Regions from separate parts of the Agromyces rhizosphaerae genome, predicted to be linked through region 1. Evidence: riboswitches for the same ligand, from Rfam matches in the RefSeq annotation. Region 1 holds a riboswitch; the other holds the start of a gene.
The links. A riboswitch is a leader RNA that binds a small molecule or an ion and turns the genes downstream of it on or off. The one in region 1 is predicted to bind glycine.
Positions count from the first base shown of each region.

Region 2: linked by a shared signal. The riboswitch ahead of QMG39_RS10450 (L-serine ammonia-lyase) and the one ahead of gcvT (glycine cleavage system aminomethyltransferase GcvT) in region 1 are both predicted to bind glycine.

Region 1 covers NZ_BSDP01000001.1:2,778,781-2,793,225, reverse strand. Annotated here, with positions in the region: gene gcvP (aminomethyl-transferring glycine dehydrogenase) at 1-1,000, opposite strand, end outside; gene gcvH (glycine cleavage system protein GcvH) at 1,069-1,467, opposite strand; gene gcvT (glycine cleavage system aminomethyltransferase GcvT) at 1,555-2,703, opposite strand; glycine riboswitch at 2,756-2,846, opposite strand; glycine riboswitch at 2,848-2,934, opposite strand; gene QMG39_RS13190 (putative endonuclease domain-containing protein) at 3,645-4,199, shown strand; gene QMG39_RS13185 (NUDIX hydrolase) at 4,470-5,243, shown strand; gene nadA (quinolinate synthase NadA) at 5,240-6,646, shown strand; gene nadB (L-aspartate oxidase) at 6,648-8,168, shown strand; gene nadC (carboxylating nicotinate-nucleotide diphosphorylase) at 8,165-9,028, shown strand; gene QMG39_RS13165 (cysteine desulfurase family protein) at 9,025-10,170, shown strand; gene QMG39_RS13160 (DHA2 family efflux MFS transporter permease subunit) at 10,350-11,852, shown strand; gene QMG39_RS13155 (VWA domain-containing protein) at 11,890-13,647, opposite strand; gene QMG39_RS13150 (nitroreductase family deazaflavin-dependent oxidoreductase) at 13,810-14,259, opposite strand; gene QMG39_RS13145 (hypothetical protein) at 14,361-14,445, shown strand, end outside.
Region 2 covers NZ_BSDP01000001.1:2,226,604-2,241,048, forward strand. Annotated here, with positions in the region: gene QMG39_RS10425 (alpha/beta hydrolase) at 1-136, shown strand, start outside; gene QMG39_RS10430 (DMT family transporter) at 159-1,121, opposite strand; gene QMG39_RS10435 (GTP pyrophosphokinase) at 1,274-2,095, shown strand; gene QMG39_RS10440 (DNA/RNA non-specific endonuclease) at 2,113-2,943, shown strand; gene QMG39_RS10445 (M48 family metalloprotease) at 2,972-3,910, opposite strand; glycine riboswitch at 4,085-4,182, shown strand; glycine riboswitch at 4,186-4,269, shown strand; gene QMG39_RS10450 (L-serine ammonia-lyase) at 4,414-5,766, shown strand; tRNA gene QMG39_RS10455 (tRNA-Phe) at 5,842-5,917, opposite strand; tRNA gene QMG39_RS10460 (tRNA-Asp) at 6,007-6,080, opposite strand; tRNA gene QMG39_RS10465 (tRNA-Glu) at 6,112-6,184, opposite strand; gene QMG39_RS10470 (M23 family metallopeptidase) at 6,470-7,849, shown strand; gene QMG39_RS10475 (TetR/AcrR family transcriptional regulator) at 7,925-8,518, shown strand; gene QMG39_RS10480 (FAD-dependent oxidoreductase) at 8,523-9,707, shown strand; gene QMG39_RS10485 (inorganic diphosphatase) at 9,774-10,259, opposite strand; gene tilS (tRNA lysidine(34) synthetase TilS) at 10,328-11,386, shown strand; gene QMG39_RS10495 (SCO4848 family membrane protein) at 11,401-11,619, opposite strand; gene hpt (hypoxanthine phosphoribosyltransferase) at 11,750-12,301, shown strand; gene ftsH (ATP-dependent zinc metalloprotease FtsH) at 12,423-14,441, shown strand.

The DNA of each region.
Region 1 (14,445 bases):
CGCGCAGTCCGCGCGGGCCGTGGTACACCGCGTACATCGAGGCCATCACGGCGAGCAGCACCTGCGCGGTGCAGATGTTCGACGTGGCCTTCTCGCGGCGGATGTGCTGCTCGCGCGCCTGGAGGCTGAGGCGGTAGGCCGGATGCCCCGCGGCATCCTGCGACACCCCCACGAGCCGGCCGGGCAGCTGTCGTTCGAGGCCCTTCCGCACGGCCATGAAGCCGGCGTGCGGCCCGCCGAAGCCCATCGGCACGCCGAAGCGCTGCGAGGTGCCGACGGCGACGTCCGCGCCGAGCTCGCCGGGCGGGGTGACCAGCGTCGTGGCGAGGAGGTCCGCCGCGGCGACGGCGAGCCCGCCGCCCGCGTGCACGGCCTCGAACACGGCCGACGGGTCCCAGATGCGACCGGATGCCCCGGGGTACTGCACGAACACGCCGAAGCACTCCCCCAGCTCGGCCGCGTCGGTCTCGGCGAGCGGCAGCTCCGCGAGCTCGATGCCCACGGCCTCGGCGCGCGAGCGCAGCAGCGCGAGGGTCTGCGGCAGCGCGTCGGCGTCGACCACGAAGCGGCTCGTCTTCGCCTTCGATGCGCGTCGGGCCAGCAGCATCCCCTCGACCACCGCCGTGCCCTCGTCGAGCATCGACGCGTTCGCCGTGTCGAGCCCGGTGAGGTCGGCGACCATGGTCTGGAAGTTGAGCATCGCCTCGAGGCGACCCTGCGAGATCTCCGGCTGGTACGGCGTGTAGGCCGTGTACCACGACGGGTTCTCGAGCACGTTGCGCTGGATCACGGCCGGGGTGATGGTGCCGAAGTAGCCGAGGCCGATCATGGACGTGCGCTCGGTGTTCTCGTCGGCGAGCGCGCGCAGCTCGGCGAGCGCCTGGCGCTCCGTGGCCGCCTCGGGGATGGACGACGAGATGACCTCGCGCATCTGGATCGCGCTCGGCACGGCCGCGTCGACGAGCGCGTCGAGCGAGTCGTAGCCGAGCGTCGCCAGCATGAGGCGCTGGTCGTCGCGGGTGGTGCCGATGTGCCGGCGCCCGAAGGCGTCGAGGTCGTACGTGTCGCTCACTCGCCCGTGACCTCGCGGTACTGCTCGAGGCTCAGCAGGTCGGCGGGGACCTCCGCGACCGTGACCTTGATCAGCCAGCCGTCGCCGAACGGGTCGCTGTTGAGCAGCTCGGGCTCCTCGACCGCACGCTCGTTGACCTCGGTGACCGTGCCGTCGACCGGCGAGATCAGCTCGCCCACCGACTTCGTCGACTCGATCTCGCCGACGACCTCACCGGCGGCCACGGCGGTGCCCACCTCGGGCAGCTCGAGGAAGACGACGTCGCCGAGCTTGTCGGCCGCGTACGCGGTGATGCCCACCACCACGCCGCCGGCGTCGACACCCTCGGCGGGGTCCTCGTCGATCAGCACCCACTCGTGGTCGCTGGTGTACTTCAGGTCGTTCAGGTCGGTCATGGGGTTCCCCTCGGGTGGTGGTTCGCGGTGCTCGTGCGGTGCGGTTCGTGGTGGCTGGCGGGCGGCGGATGCCGGTGGGCGGCGGGATTACTTCTCGCGGCGGTAGAACGGCAGGTCGACGACGGACGCGGCGATGCGCGTGCCGCGCACGTCGACGTACAGGGTGGTGCCCGTCGCCGCGTGGCGCGGGGCGACGTAGGCCATGGCGATCGGGTGGCCCAGCGTGGGCGACAGCGCGCCGCTCGTGATCACGCCGGCCTCGGAGGCATCCGCCCCCTCGCCGTCGAAGAGCGCGTACCCGGCGCGGCCCGCGCGTCGGCCCTCGCTCGCGAGTCCGACCAGCACCGGGGCATCCGCCGCCGGCCCCTCCTCGCTCGCGGCGCGGCCGACGAAGTCGACCTCCTTGCCGAGCGCGACCACGCGGCCGAGGCCCGCCTGGGCCGGGAAGGTGTCGCGCGTGAGCTCGTGGCCGTACAGCGGCATGCCCGCCTCGAGGCGGAGCGTGTCGCGGCTCGCGAGGCCCGCCGGAACGAGTCCGTGCGCCTCGCCCGCCTCGGCGAGCGCCTCCCAGAGGGCGGGCGCCTGGTCGGGCGAGACGTAGAGCTCGAAGCCGTCCTCGCCGGTGTAGCCGGTGCGGGCGACCAGCACCGGCTGCTCGGCGAACTCGGCCGCGACGGCGCGGTAGTACTTCATGCCGCTCACGGCATCCACGAAGTCGTCGTGGTCGTTGCCGTCGCCCTGGATGCCGAATCCGGCGGTACTCGTGAGGATATCGAGCGCCTTGGGGCCCTGCACGGCGATCAGCGCCATGTCGTCGGACTCGTCGAACACCTCGCAGTCGAACGGGGCGGTGCGGGCGCGCAGCTCGTCGGCGACGTGGGCGACGTTGGCCGCGTTGGCGACGACGAGGTAGCGGTCGGCGCCGGTGCGGTAGACGACGAGGTCGTCGATCACGCCGCCGTGGCGAGCGAGCAGCAGGGTGTACTTCGCCTGGCCCTCGGCGCTGGCCGAGAGCTTCCCGGCGAGCGCGTAGTCGAGCGCGCGGTCGGCCTCGGGGCCGACGACCACGATCTCGCCCATGTGCGAGAGGTCGAACAGGCCGGCCGCCGTGCGGACCGCCTTGTGCTCGGCCAGGTCGGACGAGTAGCGCACCGGCATCTGCCAGCCCGCGAAGTCGGTGAAGGTCGCGCCGGCGGCGCGGTGGATCGCATCGAGGGGGCTCAGGCGTTCGGTCACGGAGTTCTCCTGTCGTCGCACGGCGCGCGCGGCAGTCGCCGCGGTCGAGAACTCCCCCTCTGTCATCTGCCTGAGAGTTTCACGACCCGTGGGGTCGCTTTCACCGTGGGCGGGATGCTCGTGGCATCCGCTTTTCAGAGCGGCCTGCTCGCTGCGGTCTGTGACCTGAGAGATTGGCGGGGAGGCTTGCTCCTTCGGTGCCGGCCCAGCCGGCTCTCCCGCAACGCGTCGATGGCCCGATATGCGATTGTGCGCACAGCCTACCAATCGAACCCGCGAATCCCCGCCTGCGCGCCGCTTGATCCCAGTCCGGCCCCAGACCCGTCAATCTCCTGCACTCTCGCGCCTCATGGCGCAGTTTCTTGACGGGTCTCGCGCACGACCCGTCCCCGTGGCCTCGAGACCCGTCAAGAGCCTGCGCTCCCAGCGCTGAGAACGCAGGTTCTTGACGGGTCTTGTATCGGCGACCCGGGCATTGGTCCTCCACAGGTGCGAACGGGCACTCACTCGGGGGGTGAGCGCATGCGGCACCGCCGAAGTCCGGCTCGTTGGAAGACCGTGTCCGCATGCGAAGTCCGAGCCGACTCCCCGCCGATCTCGTGTCCCGCGTGTCATTCACGACTGGGGATGCCGCGCAGCACGGCGTCGGGCATCGGCGGCTCGCCGCATCCGACATCGTGGCTCCGTTCCACGGGGTTCGGTCCGCCCAAGACGCACCACCGCTCGCGTCGGCCTATCAGGTGCGACTCGCCGAGGGCCAGTGCTTCAGCCACACCACGGCCGCACTGCTCTTGGGCTGTCCTCTCCCCCGCAGGCTGGAACGAGACCCGCGTGTCCACGTCTCGAGCGTCGGGAAGTGGCGCGGGCCCCGCACTCGCGGGGTCGTCGGGCACGAGCTGTCGAGCCGATGCACCAAGGTCATCGAGGTCGATGGTCTGCCAGTGACGGATGCTCCGACCACCTGGCGCCACCTCGCCGGGATGCTCTCCGTCGACGAGCTCATCGCGGTCGGCGACTACTTGGTGTCGCCCCGCGGGTCCTACGGCGATCTCCCTGCCCTCACCGAAGACGAGGCGCTCCAGCGTTCGATCGAGCGAACGCCGCGCCTTCGCGGAGCGGCTCGCGCCCGCGATGCACTCGTCGACGTGCGCGCGGGCGCCCGTTCACCGAAGGAGACCGAAGCTCGGCTCATGCTCTGCCGTGCAGGATTGCCGGAGCCGGTGCTGAACCACCCAGTCGTCGACGAGAAGGGCGAGCTCATCGCCGAGATCGACCTCGCGTACCCGGACGACCTTCTCGGAGTGGAGTACGAGGGCGACTCGCATCGCGAGCGCGAACGCTTCCGTCGTGACATCCGACGCATCGAACGGCTCCAGGACGCAGGCTGGCACATGATCCGCCTGACCTCGGACGACGTTGACGCGACGCTCACGACGACGGCCTCCCGCGACACGGTGGAGCGAATCGAACGCAGACTCCGCATGTCCCGCACCTGAATACCCAGAGACTCAGCCGATCTCGTTCCCGCCCCGCTGAGACCCGTCAAGAAACTGCGCTCTCCCCGCTGGGAGCGTAGTTTTCTGACGGGTCTCGAGCCACCTACGTGACCCGACGCGCAAGACCCGTCAGGAAACTGCGGTCTGGCTCGCCAGAGTGCAGGGAATTGACGGGTCTGGAAGTTCGCGGGCACGGTTTTGTGTTCGGGTCAGGGTGACACTAAGATGGCTGGGAGCTTCGAGTCAGAGTGACATTTAGGGGGTGAGCGGATGCCGGTGGAGCCCGTGCCCACGCACGACGCGCGCCTCGCCGTGTCAACGGTGATCTTCGCGCTGCGCCGCGACGAGGCATCCGGCCTGCCCTCGCTCTGGATTCCCCTCGTGCGCCGCACCCGCGACCCCTATCTCGACGACTGGGCCCTGCCCGGCGGCTGGCTGCCCGACGACGAGGAGCTGTCGGATGCCGCGGCCAGGACGCTCGGCGAGACGACCGGCCTCGCGCCGAAGTACCTCGAGCAGCTCTACACGTTCGGCGCCCTGGGGCGTTCCCCCGGCGGCCGCGTCGTGTCGGTCGTGTACTGGGCGCTCGTGCAGTCGGACGAGGCCGAGCGCGCCACGACCGACGAGAACGTGCGCTGGTGCGCCGCCGATGCGCTCGGCCGGCTCGCCTTCGACCACAACCGCATCGTCGAGTACGCGCTCTGGCGCCTCCGCACGAAGATGGAGTACGCGCGCATCGCGCACGCGTTCCTCGGCGACACCTTCACCCTCGCGCAGCTGCGCGAGGTGCACGAGGCCGTGCTGCAGCGCCGGCTCGACCCCGCCAACTTCCGTCGCACGATGGAAGCGTCCGGCACGCTCGTCGACACCGGCGAGCGCCTGTCGGGCACCCCGCACCGGCCGCCGAAGCTCTACCGCTACGACGCCTCGATCGACCTGGCCGACGCCGGGCCGCTCGCCAGAACCCGCGCGCTCGGCAACGGCGCGCACCCCGATCGGGGCGAGACCGACCCGATCCTGCCCCACCCGAGGATGAGAGCATGACCATCGCAACGCCCCCCGCCCGCGACGAGGCACAGGTCCGCCGCGCGGCATCCGTCGACCGCAGCATCCGGCTCATCCAGACCGGCGCGACGGCCGGCGAGACCTGCACGCCCGAGCTCGCGAAGGGACCGTGGGAGTTCGACCGCGGCCCGATCGGCTACGGCCCGGGATCGTCGATGGGCGACGTCATTCCGACCGGCTCGCCCCGCCAGGGCGACCTGCCCGAGTCGTACCGCGCCGCCTCGCAGGACGAGCTGCACGAGCGCATCGAGGCCGCGAAGGCCACGCTCGGCGACCGGGTCGTCGTGCTCGGCCACTTCTACCAGCGCGACGAGGTCGTGCGCCACGCCGACTTCGTGGGCGACTCGTTCCAGCTCGCGAACGCCGCCAAGGCGAAGCCCGAGGCCGAGGCGATCGTGTTCTGCGGCGTGCACTTCATGGCCGAGACCGCCGACATGCTGTCGACGCCCGAACAGGACGTCATCCTGCCGAACCTCGCCGCCGGCTGCTCGATGGCCGACATGGCCGACCTCGACTCGGTCATGGAGTGCTGGGAGCAGCTCGAGGAGGTCTACGGCACCGAGCCCGACGCCGACGGCCGCGTGCCGGTCATCCCGGTCACGTACATGAACTCGTCGGCGGCGCTCAAGGGCTTCTGCGGCGAGCGCGGCGGCATCGTCTGCACCTCGTCGAACGCCGAGACGGTGCTCGAGTGGGCGTTCGAGCGCGGGCAGCGCGTGCTGTTCTTCCCCGACCAGCACCTCGGCCGCAACACGGCGAAGGCGATGGGCGTGCCCCTCGAGCAGATGCCGATGTGGAACCCGCGCAAGCCGCTCGGCGGCTCGACCGAGGACGAGCTGCAGGATGCCCGCGTCATCCTCTGGCACGGCTTCTGCTCGGTGCACAAGCGCTTCACCGTCGACCAGATCGAGACCGCGCGCGCCGAGCACCCGGGCGTGCAGGTCATCGTGCACCCCGAGTGCCCGATGCCGGTGGTCGACGCCGCCGACGGTTACGGCTCGACCGACTTCATCGTGAAGGCGATCCAGGCGGCGCCGGCCGGTTCGAGCTTCGCGATCGGCACCGAGATCAACCTCGTGCAGCGTCTCGCCGCAGAGCACCCCGAGCACGAGATCTTCTGCCTCGACCCAGTGGTGTGCCCGTGCTCGACCATGTACCGCATCCACCCCGGGTACCTCGCGTGGGTGCTCGAGGAGCTCGTCGAGGGGCGCACGGTGAACCCCATCACCGTGCCCGACGAGGTGGCGGGCCACGCCCGGGTGGCACTCGAGCGGATGCTGGCGGCCAAGCCGCCCGCCGGCGCCGTCGCGAAGGCGGGCACGCGCGTCTCCGACGCGATCGCCTCGCCCGCCGCTGCGCCCGCCGCCGAGCCGACGGACTGACATGGCCGCCGTCGTGGTCGTCGGCAGCGGGCTCGCGGGCCTGCTCGCCGCCGTGCGCGCCGCCGACGCGGGCCACCGCGTGACCGTCGTCACGAAGGGAACGCTCGACGAGGGCAGCACGCGCCACGCGCAGGGCGGCATCGCCGCAGCCCTGTTCGCGGACGACTCGGTCGACGCGCACGTGCGCGACACGCTCCGCGCGGGCGCGGGCCACTGCGACCCCGCGGCGGTGCGCGTGCTGTGCGAGGAGGGTCCGGCGCGCGTCCGCGACCTGATCCGCTTCGGCGCCGCGTTCGACCGCGACGAGTCGGGCCTCGCGCGCGGCCTGGAGGCGGCGCACTCGCGGGCACGCGTCGTGCACGCGGGCGGCGACGCGACCGGCGCCGAGATCCAGCGCGCGCTCGTCGCGACCGTGCGCTCGCGCGCCGTCGAGCTGGTCGAGCACGCCATGCTCGCCGACGTGCTGACCTGCCGCGGCCGCGCCTGCGGCGTGCGGCTGCTCATCGGCGGGCAGTACGTCGACCGGCCGGCCGACGCCGTGGTGCTCGCGACGGGCGGTACCGGGCAGCTCTACGGCCGCACCACGAACCCGGCGGTCGCGACCGGCGACGGGGTGGCCGCCGCGTGGCGCGCCGGCGCGCGGGTCGACGACCTCGAGTTCACGCAGTTCCACCCGACGGCGCTCGCGGCCCCCGGCACGCCGCTGATCTCGGAGGCCGTGCGCGGCGAGGGCGCGGTGCTGCGGGATGCCTCGGGCGAGCGCTTCATGCCGTCGCGGCATCCGCTCGCCGAGCTGGCCCCGCGCGACGTCGTCGCCCGCGAGGTCGCCGCCGCCATGCGCCGCCACGGGGACGCGCCGGCGACCCTGGACGCGACCGCGCTCGGCGCGGCCTTCCTCGCGCGCCGGTTCCCCGGCATCGACGCGGCCACGCGCGCCGCCGGGTACGACTGGTCGCGCGAGCCCGTGCCGGTCACGCCCGCGGCCCACTACGCGATGGGCGGCATCGCGACCGACCTGTGGGGCCGCACGAGCGTGCCGGGCCTGTTCGCGATCGGCGAGTGCGCGCGCACGGGCGTGCACGGCGCCAACCGGCTCGCATCGAACTCGCTGCTCGAGGCGGCGGTGTTCGCCGACCGTGCGGGACGGGTGCTCGGCGAGCCGTTCCCGCACGCGCACGCGGCGAGCCGGGCGCAGCTCCGCACCGAGGGCGCCGCCCCGCGGTCGAGCGCCGCCGGCCCGTTCACCCGCGCCGCGCTGCAGGACCTCATGTGGACCCGCGCCGGCCTCGAGCGCTCCGGCGACGGCCTCGCCGGGGCATCCGCCCTGCTCGACGACTGGGCTCTCGCGCAACCGGCGGAGCCGGCGCCCGCGGTCGAGGCGATCGAGGACGCGAACCTCCTGCTGCTCGCCCGCCTCACCGTCGACGCCGCGCTCGCCCGCCGCGAGTCGCGCGGCGCGCACCACCGACTCGACCACCCCGAACGCGATCCCGCGCTCGGCGCGCTCCCGGAGGCCGCATGACCGCCCTCACCCCCGCCCAGCTCGACCGCATCGTGCAGGCCGCGCTCGACGAGGACGCTCCCTGGGGCGACCTCACCTCCGAGACGCTCATCCCCGCGACCGCGCAGGCCCGCGCCGACCTCGTCGCCCGCGAGCCGGGCGTCATGAGCGGCGGCGCGGTGTTCGCGGCCGCGTTCCGCCTCGTCGACCCGCGCATCGCGGTCGAGCAGGTCGTGCCCGACGGCGCGCGCTTCAACGCCGGCGACCGGCTCGCGAGCGTCGCCGGCCCCGCACGGGCCGTGCTGCGCGCCGAGCGCATCGGCCTGAACTTCACCCAGCGCATGTCGGGCATCGCGACCCTCACGGCCCGCTACGTCGACGCCGTCGCCGGCACCCGCGCCCGCATCGTCGACACGCGCAAGACCACGCCCGGACTGCGCGTGCTCGAGCGCCAGGCGGTGCGCGACGGCGGCGGCCGCAACCACCGCTTCTCGCTGTCGGACGCGGTCATGGCCAAGGACAACCACCTCGCCGTGCTCACGGCCGACGGCTCGAGCGTGACCGACGCCCTGCTGGCGGTGCGCGAGCGGATGCCGCACACGGCGCACCTCGAGGTCGAGGTCGACCGGCTCGACCAGGTCGAGCCCGTGCTGGCCGCGGGCGTGGACACGATCATGCTCGACAACTTCGGGCTCGACGACCTGCGCACGGGCGTCGCGCTCGTCGACGGGCGTGCCGTGGTCGAGGCCAGCGGCGGCGTGAACCTCGACACCGTCGGCGCGATCGCCGAGACGGGGGTGGACGTCATCTCGGTCGGCGCGCTCACGCACAGCGTGCGTTCGCTCGACCTCGGGCTCGACGTGGTGGTCGGCGGACCGTGATCTACCTCGACCACGCCGCCACGACCCCGGTGCGCCGCGAGGCGCTCGAGGCGATGTGGCCCTACCTGACCGGCGACTTCGGCAACCCGTCGAGCCACCATCGGGTCGGCGAGGCCGCCGCGGCGGCGCTGGCCGACGCGCGGGCCGAGGTGGCGCGCGTGCTCGGCTGCCGTCCCGGCGCGGTCACCTTCACCTCGGGCGGCACCGAGGCCGACAACCTGGCGATCAAGGGCATCGCGCTCGGCGCCCCGCGCGGCCGGCACGTGGTCACGACCCCCATCGAGCACGAGGCGGTGCTCGAGTCGGTCGACTTCCTGGCCCGCGTGCACGGCTTCGAGGTGACGATGCTCGGGGTCGACGCCGGCGGCCGGGTCTCCCCCGACGAGCTCGCCGCGGTGCTGCGCGACGACACGACGCTCGTGAGCGTGCAACTGGCGAACAACGAGATCGGCACGGTCCAGCCCATCGCCGAGCTCGCGGCGGTCGCGCACGCGCGCGGCGTGCCGATCCACACCGACGCGGTGCAGGCCGCCGGATGGCTGCCGCTCGACCTCGGCGCGCTCGGCGTCGACGCGCTCTCGCTCTCGGGCCACAAGGTCGGCGCGCCGAAGGGCTCCGGCGTGCTGGCGGCACGAGGGCGGATGCCCCTGGAGCCGGTGCTGCACGGCGGCGGCCAGGAACGGGGCAGGCGTTCGGGCACCGAGAACGTGGCCGGCGCCGTCGCGCTCGCGACCGCACTGCGCCTGGCCGAGGCCGAGCGCGAGGAGGCCGCCGCGCGGGTCGCGGCCGCGCGCGATGCGCTCATCGCCCGCGTGCTCGCCGACGTGCCGTCGGCCGGGCTCACGGGCGACGCGGTGCACCGGCTGCCGGGCACGGCGTCGTTCGTCTTCCCGGGCACGAGCGGCGAGGCGGTGCTGCTCGAGCTCGAGCAGCGCGGGGTCGTCGGCTCGAGCGGGTCCGCCTGCGCGGCGGGGAGCGACGAGCCGTCGCACGTGCTCACCGCGATCGGACTGCCCGCCGAGGTCGCGCAGACCGCCGTGCGGTTCACGCTCGGCCGCGACGCGAGCGCCGAGGAGGTGGCCGCCGCAGCGGCATCCGTGGCCCCTGCAGTGTCGGCGGTGGGCGGTATCGTGGCTTCCTGACCGGCGGCCGCCATCGAGATGGCCCCCGCCGCACGCCGGCCCTCGGCCGGCTCTCGCTGCGTGACGGAGCGCAGATCGCACCACTCGACCGGGAATACTCTCCGCCCCTCGGCGGTTGCCCGGCAGTATCTCCATGCCGACCCCGGACGCGCTCCAGCGTCCGCAGTGAGGAACCGTACGTGACCGACCGCTCCACCCGATCCACCCCTGCCGCCGCGACGGGCTCCACCGCTGCAGTCGACGCGGACAGGGCCGCGCGGGACTCGCGCGTCATCTGGCTGCTGCTCTCGGCGTCGTTCGTCGTGATCCTCAACGAGACGATCATGAGCGTCGCGATCCCGCACCTGCAGTCCGACCTCGGCGTCACGGTGCAGGCCGCGCAGTGGCTCACGACGGCGTTCATGCTCACGATGGCGGTCGTGATCCCGATCACCGGCTTCCTGCTGCAGCGCTTCCACACCCGGCCGGTCTTCATCGCGGCCATGAGCCTGTTCTCGGCCGGCACGCTCATCGCCGCGCTCGCGCCCGGCTACGAGGTGCTGCTCGGCGCACGCGTCGTGCAGGCGACCGGCACGGCGATCATGATGCCGCTGCTCATGACGACGCTCATGAACCTCGTCGCGCCCAAGGACCGCGGGCGCATCATGGGCCGCGTCTCGACGGTGATCTCGGTCGCCCCGGCGATCGGACCGACGATCTCGGGCCTGATCCTCAACTACCTCTCGTGGCGGTGGATGTTCTGGATCGTGCTGCCGATCGCGGTCACGATGCTCGTCATCGGCATCCGCCGCGTCGAGAACGTCACCGAGCCCCGTGTCGTGCCGATCGACGTGTTCTCGGTCGTGCTCTCGGCGTTCGGCTTCGGCGGCATCGTGTTCGGCTTCAGCCAGATCGGCGGCGCCGCCGAGTCCGGCGGCGAGGCGGGCGGCAGCGCGATGGTCATGTGGATCTCGCTCGCGGTCGGCGCGGTCGGCCTCGCGGCGTTCATCCTGCGCCAGCTGCGGCTGCAGCGCAGCGACCGGGCGCTGCTCGACCTGCGCACCTTCCGCTCGCGCAACTTCTCGATCTCGATCGGCCTCATGGCGATCATGATGCTGACGCTCTTCGGCACGATCATCCTGCTGCCGATCTACATGCAGAACGTCATCGGCCTCGACGCGCTCCAGGCGGGGCTCCTGCTGCTGCCGGGCGGGCTCGTGATGGGCCTCGCGGCGCCGACCGTCGGCCGGTTGTTCGACCGGGTCGGGCCGACCCCGCTGCTCGTGCCGGGCAGCATCGTGGTGAGCGCGGTCATGTGGTTCCTCGCGGTGTTCGCCACCGAGACGACGCCGGCCTGGACCGTGCTGGCCGCCCACGTGATGCTGAGCCTCGGCCTCGCGTTCATGTTCACGCCGCTGTTCACGGCCGCGCTCGCCTCGGTCGAGCCTCGCCTGTACTCGCACGGCAGCGCCATCGTGGGCACCGTGCAGCAGGTCGCGGGCGCCGCGGGCACGGCCCTGTTCGTGACGATCCTCGCCGCGCAGACCGCCGCGCTGCGGCCGGAGATGGCGGATGCCGCCGCGGCGGCCGGCGGCGTGCGGGCCGCGTTCCTCGTGGGTGCGATCCTCTCGCTGTTCGCGATCGTCGGCTCGGCGCTGGTGCGCCGCCCGGCGGACACGCCCGCGGCCGTCGTCGGGCACTGAGCGGGTGCCGAGCTGATCGGCACCGCCCGGCCGGCGTTCAGCCGCAGTCGGGACGGCAGGTGCGCTGCGACAGCGCGGTGACGAGCACGTCGCCGAGGTCCTCCGGCTCGGTCGCCGAGTAGGCGGCACCGCCCGTGGCCTTCGCGATGCGGTTCATCGCGTCGAAGTCGGTGTCGGGGCCGAACCCGATCATGATCACCGGCACGGGGCGGAGCGGGTCCTGCAGCTCCTCGAGCTCGGCGAGCAGCGTGTCGAGGTCGATGCCGTTCGCGTCCTCGTTGACGCCGTCGGTGATGAGCAGCACCGAGTTGATGCGATCGGGGTCGTAGGTCTCGGTCACCCGCTGCACCGCCGCGAGCGTCGTGTCGTAGAGGCCGGTTGCGCCGCCGAGCCGCTCGGGCAGCGAGGCGATGATGCCGGCGATCTGCTGCAGGTGCGCGGCGTCCGCCAGCGGCCCGATCGGCGCGAGCTCCTCGTAGTCGAGGTCGCCGTTGCGCGCGGTCGAGAACGCCCAGACGCCCATCTGCACCTCGCCCGAGAACTTCTGCATGGCGCCGAGCGCGGCCTGCTGGAAGATGTCGATGCGGCGCAGGCCGTTGCCGGCCGGGTCGAGCATCGAACCGGACACGTCGATGACCGCGAGCATGCGGCCCCGGAGCGTGAGCACGCCCCACTGGCGCAGCAGCGCCACCTGGTCGGCGCCCGCCGGTGCGGGGAAGGTGGACACCGCCTCGACGACCACGCCCGGGGCGTCGAGCTCGCCGTCGCCGTCGGCGGTGCGGAAGCCGTGCGCGGTGAGCACGCCCTCGGCGTCCGCGATCGCCGACTCCAGGCCCGTCAGCAGCTCGGCGCGCGTCGGCGGCGTCCACGCGTCGGGGTCGGCCGGAGCGTCGGCATCGGCAGAGGCGTCGGCCTCCTCATCGGCGTCGTCGGCCGCCGCCTGCGCGGGCAGCCGCACGAACGGGTACGTCATCGCCGGGGTGCCCTCGGCGGGGTACACGGCGACGAGCTGCTGGACGTCCTCGTCGGAGTTGTACTCCGCGACGGCCTGCTCGGTGACGATCGCCATGGTCGGCTCGGCCGCGGCGACCGTGGCGCCGAACGCCGCATCCGTCGACGCGGGGATGGCCTTGCCGAGCTCGATCATCGCACCGGCGAGCTGCGTCGGGTCGTCGGGGTCGGCGATGCCGGCGAGCGCCGCGAGCGCGGCGAGGCTCGCGCCCGATCCCTCCGGATCGGGCAGCAGCATGCGCGTGCCGCCCGCGAGCACCGTGCCCCAGCCCGGAGCGGTCTCGCCCATCGAGGCCGCCTCCTCGGCGGGGGTGGCGAACACGACCGGGGTCGTGGCCACGTCGAGGCCGACCGACACCTCGGGCGCGGGCCTGCCCAGCGAACTCGCCGTCGCGGCCATGCGGTCGACCCAGGCGCCCGAGCTCGGGATCCACGCGTCGGCGGGGTCGCCGGTTCCGGTCGCGACGACGGCCGCGGTGTCGGCCGACTCCTGCGCACGGACCGTCGTGAGGGCGCAGCCCTCCGAGGCGGCGTCGAACTCCTCCGCCACGCTGGTCACGGCCGGGGCGATGGTGGTGTCGGCGACGATGACGAGTTCGGTCGGCTCGTCGCATCCGTCGGGCTCGGACGTGAACATCGAGCCGTCGAGCAGCGGGTCGAGCATGCCGGTGGCCCATGCCGCGCCCGCGCCGCCGACCACCAGCAGCGCGACGAGCGCAGCGGAGACGCCGACCAGCATCGATCGCCGAGGTCGCCTCGTCGGCGCGACGCTGTGACGGCCCACGCTCACTCCATTGCCCACCGGCACGCTCGCGGCGGCACCGGTGACTCGTTCGCTTGTCGTTCGGGTCCGCACCTGGGGGGTGCGGGATTCCCAACAGTGTAGGCGACCGAAGCGGCGCCCGAAGTGGAGGTCTCCTACAAGGTGGAGAGATCCTCAGGCCCCTCAGCGCTCGGCGAGGTGGAGGCGAACGATCGGGATCTCGGGGTCGTCCTCCCCCGTCGCGTCGCGCATCATCTTGGACAGCGCGTCCCACGCCTTCGGGTAGCGCTCGGCGTACCCGGCGAGCACCTCGGCGCTCCCGTCGGCGTCGAGCAGCTCGGCGTGCGCGGGCCTGCGACGGATGCGACCGGTGCTGACGTGGCACTCCGGATTCGCCCGGAGGTTGCGGTACCACTGCGAGGTCGGTCCGAAGCCCGCGGCCACGGTGACGGTGCGCTCATCGGGCCGCTCGACCACCTCGAGCACGACGAAGCGCGGCTCGCCCGACTTCCGGCCGACGTGCTCGATCATCGTGAACCGGCGCCCGAGCAGCGCCCCCAGGCCGGCCCGGTACATCGGGATGGGCAGGCGGACGACCCAGCGGGTCGTGATGATCTTCGCGGCGAGGCTCACCGTGCGCATGATGTCGCACGCCCGGCGTGCGCGCAAGGGCATTGCACGGCCGGCCGCCCGCCGCTTGGCTGTGTGGTCGAACCTCACGAAGGAGGACCCACGTGGACACCACCACGCTCATCTGGATCATCGTCGGAGTCGTCGCCGTCATCGCGGTCGTCGTCGCCGTCGTGCTGCTCACCGCCG
Region 2 (14,445 bases), 550 kb from region 1:
GCTCGACGGCGCCAACCACGCCGACTTCGGCGACTACGGCGTGCAGCCCGGCGACGGCGAGTCGACCATGCCGCGCGAGGAGTCGCTCGCGGCGATCACCGAGGCCCTCGAGGCCGCGCTCCTCGGCACGCCCTGACGACCGGTCGGGCCCGAGGCGCTCACGTCGCCCGCTGCGCCCGCCGCCCGACCGGCACGGCGAGGATCGCGAGGCCCGCGGCCAGTACCGCGAGGCCGATCGCGGCCCCCACGGGGAGCTGCTCGCCGAGCAGGAACAGCCCGAGCAGGGTCGCGGTGAGCGGCTCGGCGAGCGTCAGCGTCGACACGGTCGCGGCAGTCAGGTGGCGCAGGCCCGCCGCGAAGAGCAGGTACGCGAGGGTCGTGGTGACCAGGCCCAGCCAGAGCCCCATCACGAGCCCGGAGGGCGTGGCGAGCCACGAGGCATCCGTCGCGAGCAGCAGCGGCAGACTCACCACCGCGGCGAGACCGAACTGCGCGCCCATCGCGCCCGAGCCCGACCACCCGCGCTCCAGCAGCCCCTTGCTGGCGAGCGCGTAGACGGCGTACGAGAGCCCGGCGCCGAGCGAGGCGGCGAGCCCGAGCGGGTCGATCGCGTGCTCGGCGTCGCCGCTCGCGAGGCCGAGGGTCGCGATGCCCGCGGTCGCGACGATCGTCGAGAGCGCCCAGCGGCCCGACGGGCGGTGCCCGCGGACCGCCCACTCGAGCAGGCCGGTGAGCACGGGCGCCGAGCCCAGCGCGACCACCGTGCCGACGGCGACGCCGTTGCGCTCGGTGCCCGCGAAGAACGCGGGCTGGTAGGCGAGCACGCCGAGCGCGCCCGCGACCACGATGGCAGCAGAGACGAGGCGCGCCCGGCGCGGGTCGGTCACGGGCGCCGACCCGGTGGGTGCATCGTCGAGCACGGGCATCTCGGGCACGAGCGGCTCGTCGTCGCGCGGCCGGCGGCGCGCGAGCACGAGGGCGATCAGCGCGAGCGCCCCGCCGCCGATGAGGATGCGTGCCGCGCCGAGGGAGAACGGATCGGCCTCCGGCCCGAGGGCCTGCGCCGTGCCGGTGGTGCCGAAGCACACGGCCGCCGCGAGCACGGCGAGGACTGCACGCATGGCGCTCAGTCTCGCACGCGCGCGCCGGGCGCCCGCACACGCGGCCGGAGCGACGAGGGGCGGGCGCCGGCCCTGGGGCATCCGCCGCCGTACCATGCCGCCGCACCGCGCGTGCACAGCGGACGCAGAGACAGCACCCGTAGGTTCGTCGCGTGACCCCAACGACCCCGGGCCCCGACCTCGACAGCGCTGCCGCTGCGTTCGACGGCGTCGACGACCAGAGCCTGCAGGCCCTGCGCACGCTGCAGGACGAGTTCGTGCGGTTCCTGCAGCGCTACAAGTTCGGCATCGACGAGATCGTGACGAAGCTGTCGATCCTGCGCGAGGACTTCGCCGCCTCCGACCGTGGCAACCCGATCGAGCACATCTCGAGCCGCCTCAAGTCGGCCGACTCGATCGTCGAGAAGATACAGCGCAAGGGCGTCGAGCCGACCTTCGACGCGATCCGCGAGCAGATCACCGACATCGCCGGCGTGCGGGTGACGTGCAGCTTCGTCTCCGACGTGTACCGCGTCTTCGACGTACTGACGAGCCAGTCCGACGTGCGCGTCGTGCGCGTGAAGGACTACATCGCGGAGCCGAAGGCGAACGGCTACCAGAGCCTGCACGCGATCATCGAGGTGCCGATCTTCCTGTCCGACGGCATCGTGCCGGTGCTCGTCGAGGTGCAGTTCCGCACCATCGCGATGGACTTCTGGGCCAGCCTCGAGCACAAGATCTACTACAAGTACGACGCGCAGGTGCCCGCCGAGCTGCTCGACGGGCTGAAGCAGGCCGCGGTCACGGCCGCGCAGCTCGACGCCGACATGGAGCGGCTGCACCACGAGGTGCACGGCGGCGAGGCCGTGCACCTGTCGGCCGCGTCCGACGAACCGGTGCCCGATGCCGCGGGCCAGGCGCTCGCCGAGGTGCAGCCGGGCGACCACGCGGTGCGCGCGCTGCACGACTACCGGCTCCGCACCCGGCGGGTCTGAGGCCGGGGACGCGGGCGATGGGGGAGATCGGCGCGGGCTACGACGAGGAGTTCCTCGGGGTCGCGGTGCCGCTGCCGCGGGTGACGGATGCCCCGCCGGGGCAGCACGTCCTGCTCGACTCGACGCACTTCGGCGTGCTGCTCGACACGTCGCGGCGGTTCGCCGCGGTCACGGGCGTGAACGTCGACGGCGCGGCCCTGCTCGACCTGCCGCGCGACGACGACTGGCGGCTCGACGACCGCGTGCCGGCCGACCAGCAGGCGGGCCCCGAGGTGTACCTGCGCAACGACCTCGACCGCGGCCACCTCGTGCGCCGGCGCGACCCGGTCTGGGGCGCGCCCGACGTGGCCGCGCAGGCGAACGCAGACACCTTCACCTACCCGAACGCGGCGCCCCAGGCGAGCGGCTTCAACCAGTCGCGCGAGCTCTGGCTCGGCCTCGAGGACCACGTGCTGGCCTTCGCCGAGACGACGGATGCCCGCATCAGCGTCTTCACCGCGCCGGTGCTGCGCCCGACCGACCCGGAGTACCGGGGCATCCGCGTGCCGCTGTCGTTCTGGAAGGTCGTGGCGTGGGTCTCGGGCGGCGCGCTCGTCTCGGCCGCGTTCCTGCTCGACCAGACGCCGCAGCTGAACGCGGACGAGCTCGCGCGGCGCATGGGCGTGGTGGGCGACCTCGACGTCGTGCCGCCGCTCGGCCCGTTCCGCACGTTCCAGGTGCCGGTGGCCGACGTCGCCGCCGTCGCGGGGGTCGACCTCGGCGACCTCGTACCGGCCGACGTGCTGGCCGCGCCCGCGCTCCGGCCCCGCCGCATCCGCCTCGAGTCGTTCGACGACGTCGTGCTCTGAGGCGATCCCGCGCGGGCGGGTCCCCGCCTCAGCCTTCGGCGGCCGCGGGCGGCAGGCCGACCGGCTGGGTCGGGGGCGGCACGAGCTGCGTCATCACGGCCGCGGCCTTCGGAGAGACGGCGTCGCGCAGTCGGTCGAAGTCGGCGGGTTGCACCTGGGCGATGAATGCGAGCAGCTCGAGGTAGCGATTGGTCGTGTGCGGAGTCGAGGGGAGGATCTCGGCGACTCGCAGAATGAAGGACTGGCGGACCGACCCGGCCTGCTCGATGAGTCCGCTCGGACGAAGGTCGGCGGCGGCGTCCTTCCCGACCAGCGCTCGGTGGATCGCGTTCATGCTGACGTCGACGTCGCGGGTGCAGAGGTAGGCAAGGCGGTCACCGGTGTAGACCGTCGCGCGCAGCCACGGCGCGACGAACGGCGCGAGCACCTGCTGGAGTCCGAGCCTCGTGACCGCAACGCGTGCGGGAACCCACCACGAGAATCGAGCGAGGAGGTGCCCGAACTCGGTGGCGAGCAGGAAACGCACCTCGCTCCGGCGGCGCTCCGAGTCGAGGTCCGCGATCGCCGAGCCGTCCAGGAGGATGGCGTTGACACCGAAGTAGGTGTAGGTGGCGGCGGCGGTCGCCTGCCCGCGCACGACGAAGACATCGACGCGACGGCGGTAGCCCAGTCGCGAGCGGACGTCGTCTATGACCTCCTGCAGCGCGGGGAACGACGCCGAGGTCACCGCAACAGCATGCGCGCGCATGCGCACCCGACCGATCTGGAAGTTGAGCCAGATGAAGAGCGCCACACCGACGATCGCGAGGAGGCCGCCAAGGACGGCGGGGCTGAATACGGCGAAGAGGCCGATCGCCAACACCACGCCGACTGCGGTCACGGCGAGGACGAACGCCGGCGCCTCGGACGGGTGCCGCGAGTCACGGAGGAGCTGCTCTGCGCGTGTCGCCTCATCATCGGTCTGCATGCTCATCACGGTTCCCCCCGATCGGCAGTGTGGCGGTCATGCTAGCCAGTGGCGTGGCCCGCACGGAACCCATCGAGCCGGGATTGGGCCGGCCCGGGCCGCACGTTGGCCGGGATGGCGACCGTCCCGGCATGTGCCGCGTGCGTGTTAGCGTGACGACCACAACCGAATACCCGCATCGTGGCGGGAGAGCCCGCCCGGTCCGCCGGGCGGCGCCGTAGGAGCAAGCCCCTCCCCGGGAATCTCTCAGGCACCCGTACCGCCACGACAGGGAACTCTGGAAAGCAGCAGGCCGAGGCCTGCTCACCGACGGGGCAAGGCGGCGCGAGTCGCGCGAATCTCTCAGGTCATCGACAGAGCGGGGAGGAACCACCCGACGCCGGCGCGGCCGGCCACGACCTGGGAGTTCCGATGACCTGTCCCGACGCTTCGGCACCCGAGCGGATGCCCCGGGCATCCGCACCCCTCATCGCCGGGTGCGCACCGTGCTGAGCGCACTCGACATGTTCTCGATCGGCATCGGCCCGTCGTCGTCGCACACGGTGGGGCCGATGCGCGCGGCGCGCCTGTTCGTCGACGGGCTCGCGGCCGACGGCCGGCTCGACGAGGTGGCCCGAGTGCGGGTCGAGCTCTACGGGTCCCTCGGCGCGACCGGCAGGGGGCACGGGTCGGACGCCGCGGTCATCCTCGGCCTGCTCGGCGAGCACCCGGAGACCGTCGACACCGCGACCGTGGGCGCGCGCGTGGCCCGGATCGCCGAGGAGGGCGCGCTCCGTCTCGGCGGCATCCGTGAGATCGTGTTCCGCCCCGCCGAGGACGTCGTGCTCCACCTGCGGAAGCGCCTGCCCGGCCACCCGAACGGCATGACGTTCGAGGCGTTCGACGCTCGGGGGGCGAGCGTGCGCGCGACCACCTCCTACTCGGTCGGCGGCGGGTTCGTGGCCGACGATCTCAACGGGCATCCGGCCGTCGTCGAACAGCGCGTGGAGCTCGCGTTCCCGTTCGCGACCGCGGCGGAGCTGCTCGAGCACTGCCGCCGCGAGCGGATCGACATCGCCGATGTCATGCTCGCGAACGAGCACGCGTGGCGCCCGGAGGCCGAGACGCGCGCCGAGCTGCTGCGCGTCTGGCGGGTCATGCGCGAGTGCGTCGACAACGGCTGCACGAGCGACGAGGAGCTGCTGCCCGGCTCGCTGCGGGTGCGGCGGCGCGCGCCCGGCCTGTTCCGGAAGCTGGACGCCGCGGCCGACGACGTCGACGCCATGCGCGCCATGGACTGGGTCAACCTCTACGCGCTCGCCGTGAACGAGGAGAACGCCGCCGGCGGTCGCGTCGTCACCGCCCCCACGAACGGCGCCGCGGGCATCGTGCCGGCCGTGCTGCACTACGCCGACCGGTTCGTGCGCGACCTCGACGACGACGCGGTCGTGCGGTTCCTCCTGACCGCGGCCGCGATCGGCATCCTGTTCAAGCGCAACGCCTCGATCTCGGGCGCGGAGGTCGGCTGCCAGGGCGAGGTCGGCTCGGCGTGCTCGATGGCCGCGGCGGGGCTGTGCGCGCTGCTCGGGGGCACGCCGGAGCAGGTCGAGAACGCCGCCGAGATCGGCATCGAGCACCACTTGGGGCTCACCTGCGATCCGATCGGCGGGCTCGTGCAGATCCCCTGCATCGAACGCAACGCGATCGCGAGCAGCAAGGCCATCAACGCCGCCCGCATCGCGATGCACGGCGACGGCACGCATCACGTGTCGCTCGACCAGGCCGTCACCACGATGCGCGAGACCGGCGCCGACATGAAGCGCAAGTACAAGGAGACCTCGCTCGGCGGCCTCGCCGTGAACGTCATCGAGTGCTGAGGGGCGGTCGGATGCCCCTGGGGCGGACATGCCCGCCAGACGCGAAGAAGCCCGGGCGAACCCGGGCTTCTCTTCTGGTGGCTCCGACGGGCGTCGATCCCGTGACCTCACGATTTTCAGTCGTGCGCTCTACCAACTGAGCTACAGAGCCTGGTGCATCCGAAGATGCGTATCAGGCGGGGCATCCGAAGATGTTCCCCATACGGAGATGGGCTCTCGAGGAGAGCCCATCCGCCGAAGCGACCCTGACGGGACTTGAACCCGCGACCTCCGCCGTGACAGGGCGGCACGCTAACCAACTGCGCCACAGGGCCTTGCGTATGAAATTGTATCCTTCGTTCAGCGTGACCCCAACGGGATTCGAACCCGTGCTGCCGCCGTGAAAGGGCGGTGTCCTAGGCCGCTAAACGATGGGGCCGGGTGTCGTGCTGGGCACGACCGCCGACAGCCAAGCATACGTGCACTTCCGTCAGATTCCAAAACGAGGCCGGAACCGATCGCGCGACGTGCCGGGGCGGCTCCCTCAGTCGGCCGATGAGCCCGGTAGCGTCGCGCTCGGCACGTCCCTCGTCCGGGGGCCGAGCACCACGTCGGCCGGCAATACCAAGGATCGAGCGGTCCGTTGTTACTGTGGCTGATGTTGCAGATGTGACAGATGTGACGAACGTGACCTCGCCGCCGCAGCGGCAGGATCGGGGAAGCCATGCAGGACACGGCGGGGGATGCGACGGGGGTCGCGCCGCAGCGCGCGGGCCGCGTGCGCCGGCTCGCGCCCGTGATCCGTCGCGTCGTCGGGGTGCTGGCCGCCCTGCTCATGGTGGCGACCATCTCGATCGCGACGCCCGCCCCGGCCACCGCCGCCGACTACCCCACGTGGGACGAGGTGAAGAAGGCCAAGGCCAACACCGCAGCGGGTGCGGCCGCCGTCTCGGAGATCACCGACCTCATCGCGCAACTCGAGACCCGCGTCGCCGAGACCCGGGCCGAAGCCGAGCGGCGCACCGACGAGCTGCTCGCCGCCCAGCAGGCGTTCGACGACGCGGTGCGCCGCGCCGACGAGATCCAGCAGCAGGCCGACGAGAGCGCGGCCCAGGCTGCAGAGGCCGAGGAGAACGCCGGCCAGCTCGCCGCTCAGCTGTACCGCGCGGGCGGCACCGACCTCGGCATCAACCTCATGTTCGAGGCGGGCGCGGCCGAGGAGACCGACGAGCTGCTGGCCAAGCTCGGCAACATGAGCAAGATGGTCGAGCGCGCCGCCGGCGTCTACGAGGAGGCCCAGCAGGCGGCCAACACCGCCCAGGCGCTCGGGGAGCAGGCCGCGGTCGCGCGCGACGAGCGCGAGGCGCTGCGCATCGCCGCCGAGGAGGCGCTCGTCGCCGCGCAGGAGGCGCAGGCAGCCGCCGAGGCGGCGCTGGCCGAGTCCGAGGACAAGAAGATCGAGCTGGAGCAGCAGCTCGCGTACCTCAAGGACAAGGAGAAGACCACGATCGCCGCCTACCAGGAGGGCGAGCGCAAGCGGAAGGAAGAGGAGGAGCGGCGCCGCAAGGCCGCCGAGGCGGCTGCGCGTGCCGCCGCCGCTCGTGCCGCGGCCGCCGCTGCCGCAGCCGCCGCCGCGGGAGGCGGGGGCGGGGGAGCAGGCCTGGCCGGCGGCACGACGAGCAGCCAGGGCTGGGCGGTTCCCGCGTACGGCTACATCAGCGGGGTCTACGGTCCGCGGGCGAGCATCTGCACCGCGGGCGGCTGCTCGGGCGGCTTCCACTACGCGACCGACCTCGCGACCGGCTGCTCGGCGCCCATCTACGCGGCGCACTCCGGCGTGGTCGTCTACGCCGGCTGGTCGGGCACGTACGGCAACTTCATCAAGATCGACCACGGCAACGGCATCGCCACCGGCTACGCGCACATCCGCGCCGGCGGGGTCTGGGTGGGTGTGGGCCAGACGGTGAGCGTCGGCCAGAACATCGCCAGCAGCGGCAGCACGGGCGCGTCGACCGGATGCCACCTGCACTTCGAGGTCTTCCAGAACGGCTACCGCATCAACCCGCAGCCGTTCATGGCCGCGCGCGGCGTGCCGCTGGGCTGACCGTCGCGCCCGCTGCGGACCCGTGATCTCGTCGTCGCATTTACAGACCGACCGATCAGTCTGTAGGCTGGGGGCATGCGCGAGCGAATGGATGCGGCCGAGCGACGCGAGCAGATCGCGGACGCCGCGCTGCACCTCCTCGCCACCGAGGGCGCCGATGCGCTGACCGCGGCTCGGCTCACCGAGGTGGCCGGCATCAGCCGCGGCAACCTCTTCCACCACTTCGCCACGATCGACGACGTCGTGCTCGCCGCGTTCGAGCGGTCGGTCGCGACGATCGGCAGCGTGCACGACCCGCGGGGCGGCCTGCGCGAGTGGCTGCTCGCGATGGGCGGTGACGTCGCCGGCTTCGCCGAGGAGCAGGACGCCATGATCGGCGCCACCTTCGCCTTCCTCACCCGCGCGAGGTCCGACCCCCGCCTGCGCGCCCGACTCGAGGAGCTGCTCGAGGCGACCGTCTCCGGCTTCGAGTCGGCGCTCGCGACGAGGGCAGCGGATGCCGCCGACAGCCGTGCGCTCGCGACCGCGATCGTCATCGCCGCCGACGGCGTCGCGATGCACCGCCACGTCTTCCCCGAGCGGCACGACGAGCAGCTCGCCGCCTGGCGTGCGCTCGTCGACCGCATCGCCCCGGAGCATCCGCCCGCCGCACCCGACCCGAGGAGCTGAACCCATGCACGCCGTCATCTGCGGAGCCGGAATCGCCGGCCTCGCCACCGCCATCTCGCTGCAGCGCCACGGCTGGAGCGTCACCCTGGTCGAGCACGCCGTCTCGCTGCGCGACGGCGGCTACATGATCGACTTCTTCGGGCCCGGGTACGACGCCGCCGAGCGCATCGGCATCCTCGACGACCTGCGCGAGCGCGCGCACGAGGTCGATCGCGTGGAGTGGGTCGACGAGCACGGTCGCGCCCACGCACGGCTGCGCTACGACCGCATGCGCGACGCGCTCGACGGGCGGCTGTTCTCGCTGCTGCGCGGCGACGTCGAGCGGTCGCTGCGCGAGGCCCTGCCCGCCGACGTCGAACTGCGGTTCGGCACCACCGTGACCGGTGTCACGCAGCACGACGGCGGGGTCACGGTCGAGCTCGGCGACGAGCGCGTCGAGGCCGACCTGCTGGTCGGCGCCGACGGCATCCACTCGGGCGTGCGCCGCGAGGTGTTCGGCCCCGAGGAGCGGTTCCTCCGGCCACTCGGCCTGCACACCGCGGCGTGGTTCTTCCGCAGCGACGAGGTGCACGACGCGATCGCCGACCGGTTCGTGATGATGAGCGTGCCGGGGCGCATGGCCGGCGTCTACGAGGTCGAGCCGGGCCTGTTCGCGACGTTCTTCGTCTTCGAGGAGCAGTCGACCGCGATGCCCGGCGACCCCCTCGCCGCGCTGCGCGAGCGCTTCGGCGACCTCGGCGGGTTCGTGCCCGCGATGCTCGCCGCCGACCCGGTCGACGACGTCTACTACGACGTGGTGGCGCAGGTGGAGGCGCCGGCCTGGCACGACGGCCGGGTCGTGCTCATCGGCGACAGCGCCTACGCGGTGTCGCTCGTGGCCGGCCAGGGGGCGTCGCTCGCGCTCTCGGGGGGCGTCGCGCTCGGCGAGGCGCTCGATGCTGAGTCGCTGGCGGGCGATCCTGCCGGCATCGAGGCCGCGCTGGGCGCGTTCGAGGCGCGCGTGCGGCCGTCGGTCGCCGAGAAGCAGGCGGCCGGGCGCAAGACGGCGAAGTGGTTCGTGCCCGCGACCCCGCTGCAGATCGCGCTGCGCAACCTCGCCATGCGGGTCGTCGACCTGCCCGGCATGGGCCGCCTCGTGAGCCCCGCGATCGGCGTCGACGCGAAGGGGTTCGCGCCGGCCACGCGCTGACCGCGCCGCGGAGACGACGACGGCCCGGCGCATCGCGCGCCGGGCCGTCGGTTCGAAGCAGGTGGCTCAGTGGCCGGGGAACGCCTCGTACGCCTTGGCGATGAGACGCTCGGCCTCCGCCGCATCCGCCCAGCCCTCGGTCTTGACCCACTTGCCGGGCTCGAGGTCCTTGTAGTGCTCGAAGAAGTGCTGGATCTCCTTCTTCGTGTACTCCGGCACGTCGGCGACGTCCTGGATCCAGTCCCAGCGCGGGTCGCCCGCCGGCACGCCGATCACCTTGGCGTCGCCGCCGCCGTCGTCCTCCATGAGGAAGACACCCACGGGGCGCACGGTCACGCCGACGCCCGGGAACAGCGGGTACTGGGTGAGCACGAGCACGTCGAGCGGGTCGCCGTCGTCGCCGAGGGAGTTCTCGAAGAACCCGTAGTCCGTCGGGTACATGAAGTTCGTGTACAGCACGCGGTCGAGGAAGACGCGGCCGGTCTCGTGGTCGACCTCGTACTTGTTGCGGCTGCCCTTCGGGATCTCGATGATCGCGGCGTACTCGCCCATGGTTCTCCTTGTTCTGGGGATGCCCCGGGGCTCGCGGCCGCGCGGGAAGACGGGAATAAGGTTACTTGATGCCCTCAGATCCGAAGCAGGCCGGTCGCCCCCGGCTCACGCCCGCGATCGCCGACGTGCGACGGGCGGTGCGGGGCGTGCTCGAGGGCCTCGGCGGCGGAGCGGACGGCGAGGCGGATGCCGGGGGCCCGGCCGCTCCCGCAGCCGACGCGCCGCTCGTGCTCGTCGCCCTCTCGGGCGGCCCCGACTCGCTCGCCCTCGCCGCGGGCGCCGCGTTCGAGGCGCCGCGTGCGGGCCTGCGCGCGGGCGCGGTGATCGTCGACCACGGCCTGCAGGACGGGTCGGCGGATGCCGCGGAGGCGGCCGCGAACCAGGCGCGCGCCCTGGGGCTCGACCCCGTCGTCGTCCGCACGGTCGAGGTGGCTGCGACGGGCGACGGGCCCGAGGCATCCGCCCGCACCGCCCGCTACGCCGCGCTCGATGCGGTCGCGCGCGAGACCGGCGCCGTGCGCGTGCTGCTCGGGCACACGCTCGACGACCAGGCCGAGACGGTGCTGCTCGGGCTGGCTCGCGGCTCGGGGGGAGGCAGCCTGCAGGGCATGCCCGCGACCAGCGGCAGGTACCTCCGGCCGCTGCTCGGCGTGCCCCGCCGCACGACCCGGCAGGCCTGCCACGATGCGGGGTTCGACCCGTGGGACGACCCGCAGAACCTCGACTCCGCGTACGCCCGCGTGCGCGTGCGCGAACAGGTGATGCCCGTGCTCGAGCACGCGCTCGGCCCGGGCGTCGCCGAGGCGCTCGCGCGCACCGCCGAGCAGCTGCGCGAGGACGAGGCCGCGTTCGCGGAGCAGATCGACGAGTTCATCGAGGAGATCTGCGAACCGGCCGAGGCGGGCATCGCGGTGTCGGTCGCGGCGCTCGCGGCGAATCCGGCGGCGCTGCGCCAGCGCATCATCCGGCACGTGGTCGCGAGCGAGTTCGGCACCGCGCTCTCGCGGGTGCAGACCCTCGAGGTGGCGCGCCTCGTCACCGACTGGCACGGACAGGGGCCGATCGACCTGCCCGGCTGCCGCGCCGCACGCATGGGCGCGCGGCTCGAGTTCACGGCCGCGGGCTGACGACCTCGATCGCGTCAGGCGACGAGCACGACGACGCCCGCCACCGCGGAGGCGACGCCCAGCACCATCGCGATCGCGATGAGCACGACGTGCACCGTGTAGAACGGCGTGCGGCGCCCCTCGGCGTCGCGCGCCCGCGGGTCGTTCGCGATGCGCGGGAAGAACCGCGGCCAGACGACCAGGTTGAAGACGGCGTTGGCGAACAGCAGCACGGCGGCGAGGATCTCGGGCATCACGGGCATCCTACGTGCGCCGCGGGGCGCTGCCCCGGGCGTCGGCGGCCGACCGCGGGACATGCGCCGGGGCCCACGGCCTCGTAGGCTCGTACCGAACGGCGGGCGATACACGAGGAGCAGACCCACCATGCGCGCGAGCGACATCGAAGCAGACCTGACCGAGGTGCTCTGCACCGAGGACGAGATCCACGCGAAGCTCGGCGAGCTCGCCCGCCGCATCGAGGCCGACTACGAGGGGCGCGACCTGCTGCTCGTGGGCGTGCTGAAGGGCGCCATCATGGTCATGGCCGACCTCGCCCGCGAGCTCGAGCGCCACGTGCAGACCGACTGGATGGCGGTCTCCTCCTACGGTGCGGGCACCGTGTCGAGCGGCGTCGTGCGCATCCTCAAGGACCTCGACTCCGACCTCTCGGGGCGGCACGTGCTCATCGTCGAGGACATCATCGACTCGGGGCTCACGCTCTCGTGGCTGCTGTCGAACCTCCGCACCCGCGGCGCGGCGTCGGTCGAGATCTGCGCGCTGTTCCGCAAGCCGGAGGCGCTCAAGGTGCACGTCGACGTGAAGTACGTCGGCTTCGACATCCCGAACAAGTTCGTGGTCGGCTACGGGCTCGACTTCGCCGAGAAGTACCGGAACCTCCGCGACGTGGGCGTGCTCGCGCCGCACGTGTACTCGTAGCATCCGCGCCGAGTCGCCCCGGGAGCGCCCGGAATCCCCGGTCGGACGGCGGCGCGGCACACACAGCCCACAGCGAACACTCGGCGGACGCCGAGCACCCGCGGGGTAGCCTTGCAGCACCATGAACTTCAAGAAGATCCTGCGCGGGCCGCTGCTGTACATCCTGCTCGCGGTCGTGGCCGTGTGGGTCGGTTCGAGCCTGATCACCGCCTCCGGGTTCAAGGAGGTGTCGACGCAGGAGGGCCTCGAGTTCCTCGCAGACGGCGATGTGTCGGCCGTGAAGATCGTCGACGGCGAGAACCGCGTCGACCTCACGCTCACCGAGGCCGACGCCGAGTACGGCTCGCAGGTGCGCTTCTACTACGTGACGCCCCGCGGTGAGGACGTCATCGCCGCGGTCGACGCCGCCGCCCCCGCCGAGGGCTTCACCGACGAGGTGCCCCAGTCGAACTGGTTCCTGTCGATGCTCGGCATCCTCCTGCCGCTGCTGCTGATCGGCATCTTCTTCTGGATCATGCTGTCGAGCATGCAGGGCGGCGGGAGCCGGGTCATGCAGTTCGGCAAGTCGAAGGCGAAGCTCGTCTCGAAGGAGAGCCCGAAGGTCACGTTCGAGGACGTGGCCGGCGCCGAGGAGGCCATCGAGGAGCTCCACGAGATCAAGGAGTTCCTGAAGGAGCCGGCGAAGTTCCAGGCCGTCGGAGCGCGGATCCCGAAGGGCGTGCTGCTCTACGGCCCGCCCGGCACCGGCAAGACGCTGCTCGCGCGCGCGGTCGCGGGCGAGGCCGGCGTGCCGTTCTACTCCATCTCGGGCTCCGACTTCGTCGAGATGTTCGTCGGCGTCGGCGCATCCCGCGTGCGCGACCTGTTCGAGCAGGCCAAGCAGAACGCGCCGGCCATCATCTTCGTCGACGAGATCGACGCCGTCGGGCGCCACCGCGGCGCCGGCATGGGCGGCGGCCACGACGAGCGCGAGCAGACGCTCAACCAGCTGCTCGTCGAGATGGACGGCTTCGACCCGAAGACCAACGTCATCCTCATCGCGGCGACGAACCGCCCCGACATCCTCGACCCGGCGCTGCTGCGCCCGGGCCGCTTCGACCGCCAGATCGGCGTCGACGCGCCCGACCTGAACGGCCGCCGCCGCATCCTCGAGGTGCACGGCAAGGGCAAGCCGCTCGCGAAGGGCGTCGACCTCGAGGTCGTCGCCCGCAAGACCCCCGGGTTCACGGGTGCCGACCTCGCGAACGTGCTCAACGAGGCCGCGCTGCTCACGGCGCGCTCGAACGCGCAGCTCATCGACAACCGGGCGCTCGACGAGGCGATCGACCGCGTGATCGCCGGCCCGCAGCGCCGCACCCGCGTGATGAAGGACAAGGAGAAGCTCATCACGGCGTACCACGAGGGCGGGCACGCCCTCGCCGCGGCCGCGATGAACTACACCGACCCGGTCACGAAGATCACGATCCTCCCGCGCGGGCGCGCTCTCGGCTACACCATGGTGCTGCCGCTGGAGGACAAGTACTCGGTCACCCGCAACGAGCTGCTCGACCAGCTCACCTACGCGATGGGCGGCCGCGTCGCCGAGGAGATCGTGTTCCACGACCCGTCGACGGGCGCCTCGAACGACATCGAGAAGGCCACCTCGACCGCGCGCAAGATGGTCACCGAGTACGGCATGAGCGCGAACGTCGGCGCCGTGAAGCTCGGCCAGGCGCAGGGCGAGGTCTTCCTCGGCCGCGACATGGGCCACCAGCGCGACTACTCCGAGCGCATCGCCGAGGAGGTCGACGCCGAGGTGCGCGCCCTCATCGAGCAGGCGCACGACGAGGCGTGGAAGGTGCTCAACGAGAACCGCGACATCCTCGACAAGCTGGCCGCGGAGCTCCTCGAGCACGAGACGCTCGACCACAACCAGATCGCCGAGATCTTCACGGACGTGACGAAGCTGCCCGAGCGCCCGCTCTGGCTCTCGAGCGACCAGCGCCCCGTCTCCGACCGCCCGCCGATCGCGATCCCGGTCGCGAAGGCGCCGATCGACGCCGGTGCGGTCGACGGCGGCATCGACTCCGACCCCGAGGTCGCCGCCTCGAAGGAGTCCACCCGCCCGGCGCGCTCGAACCCGCGCCCCGCGACCGCCTGACCCG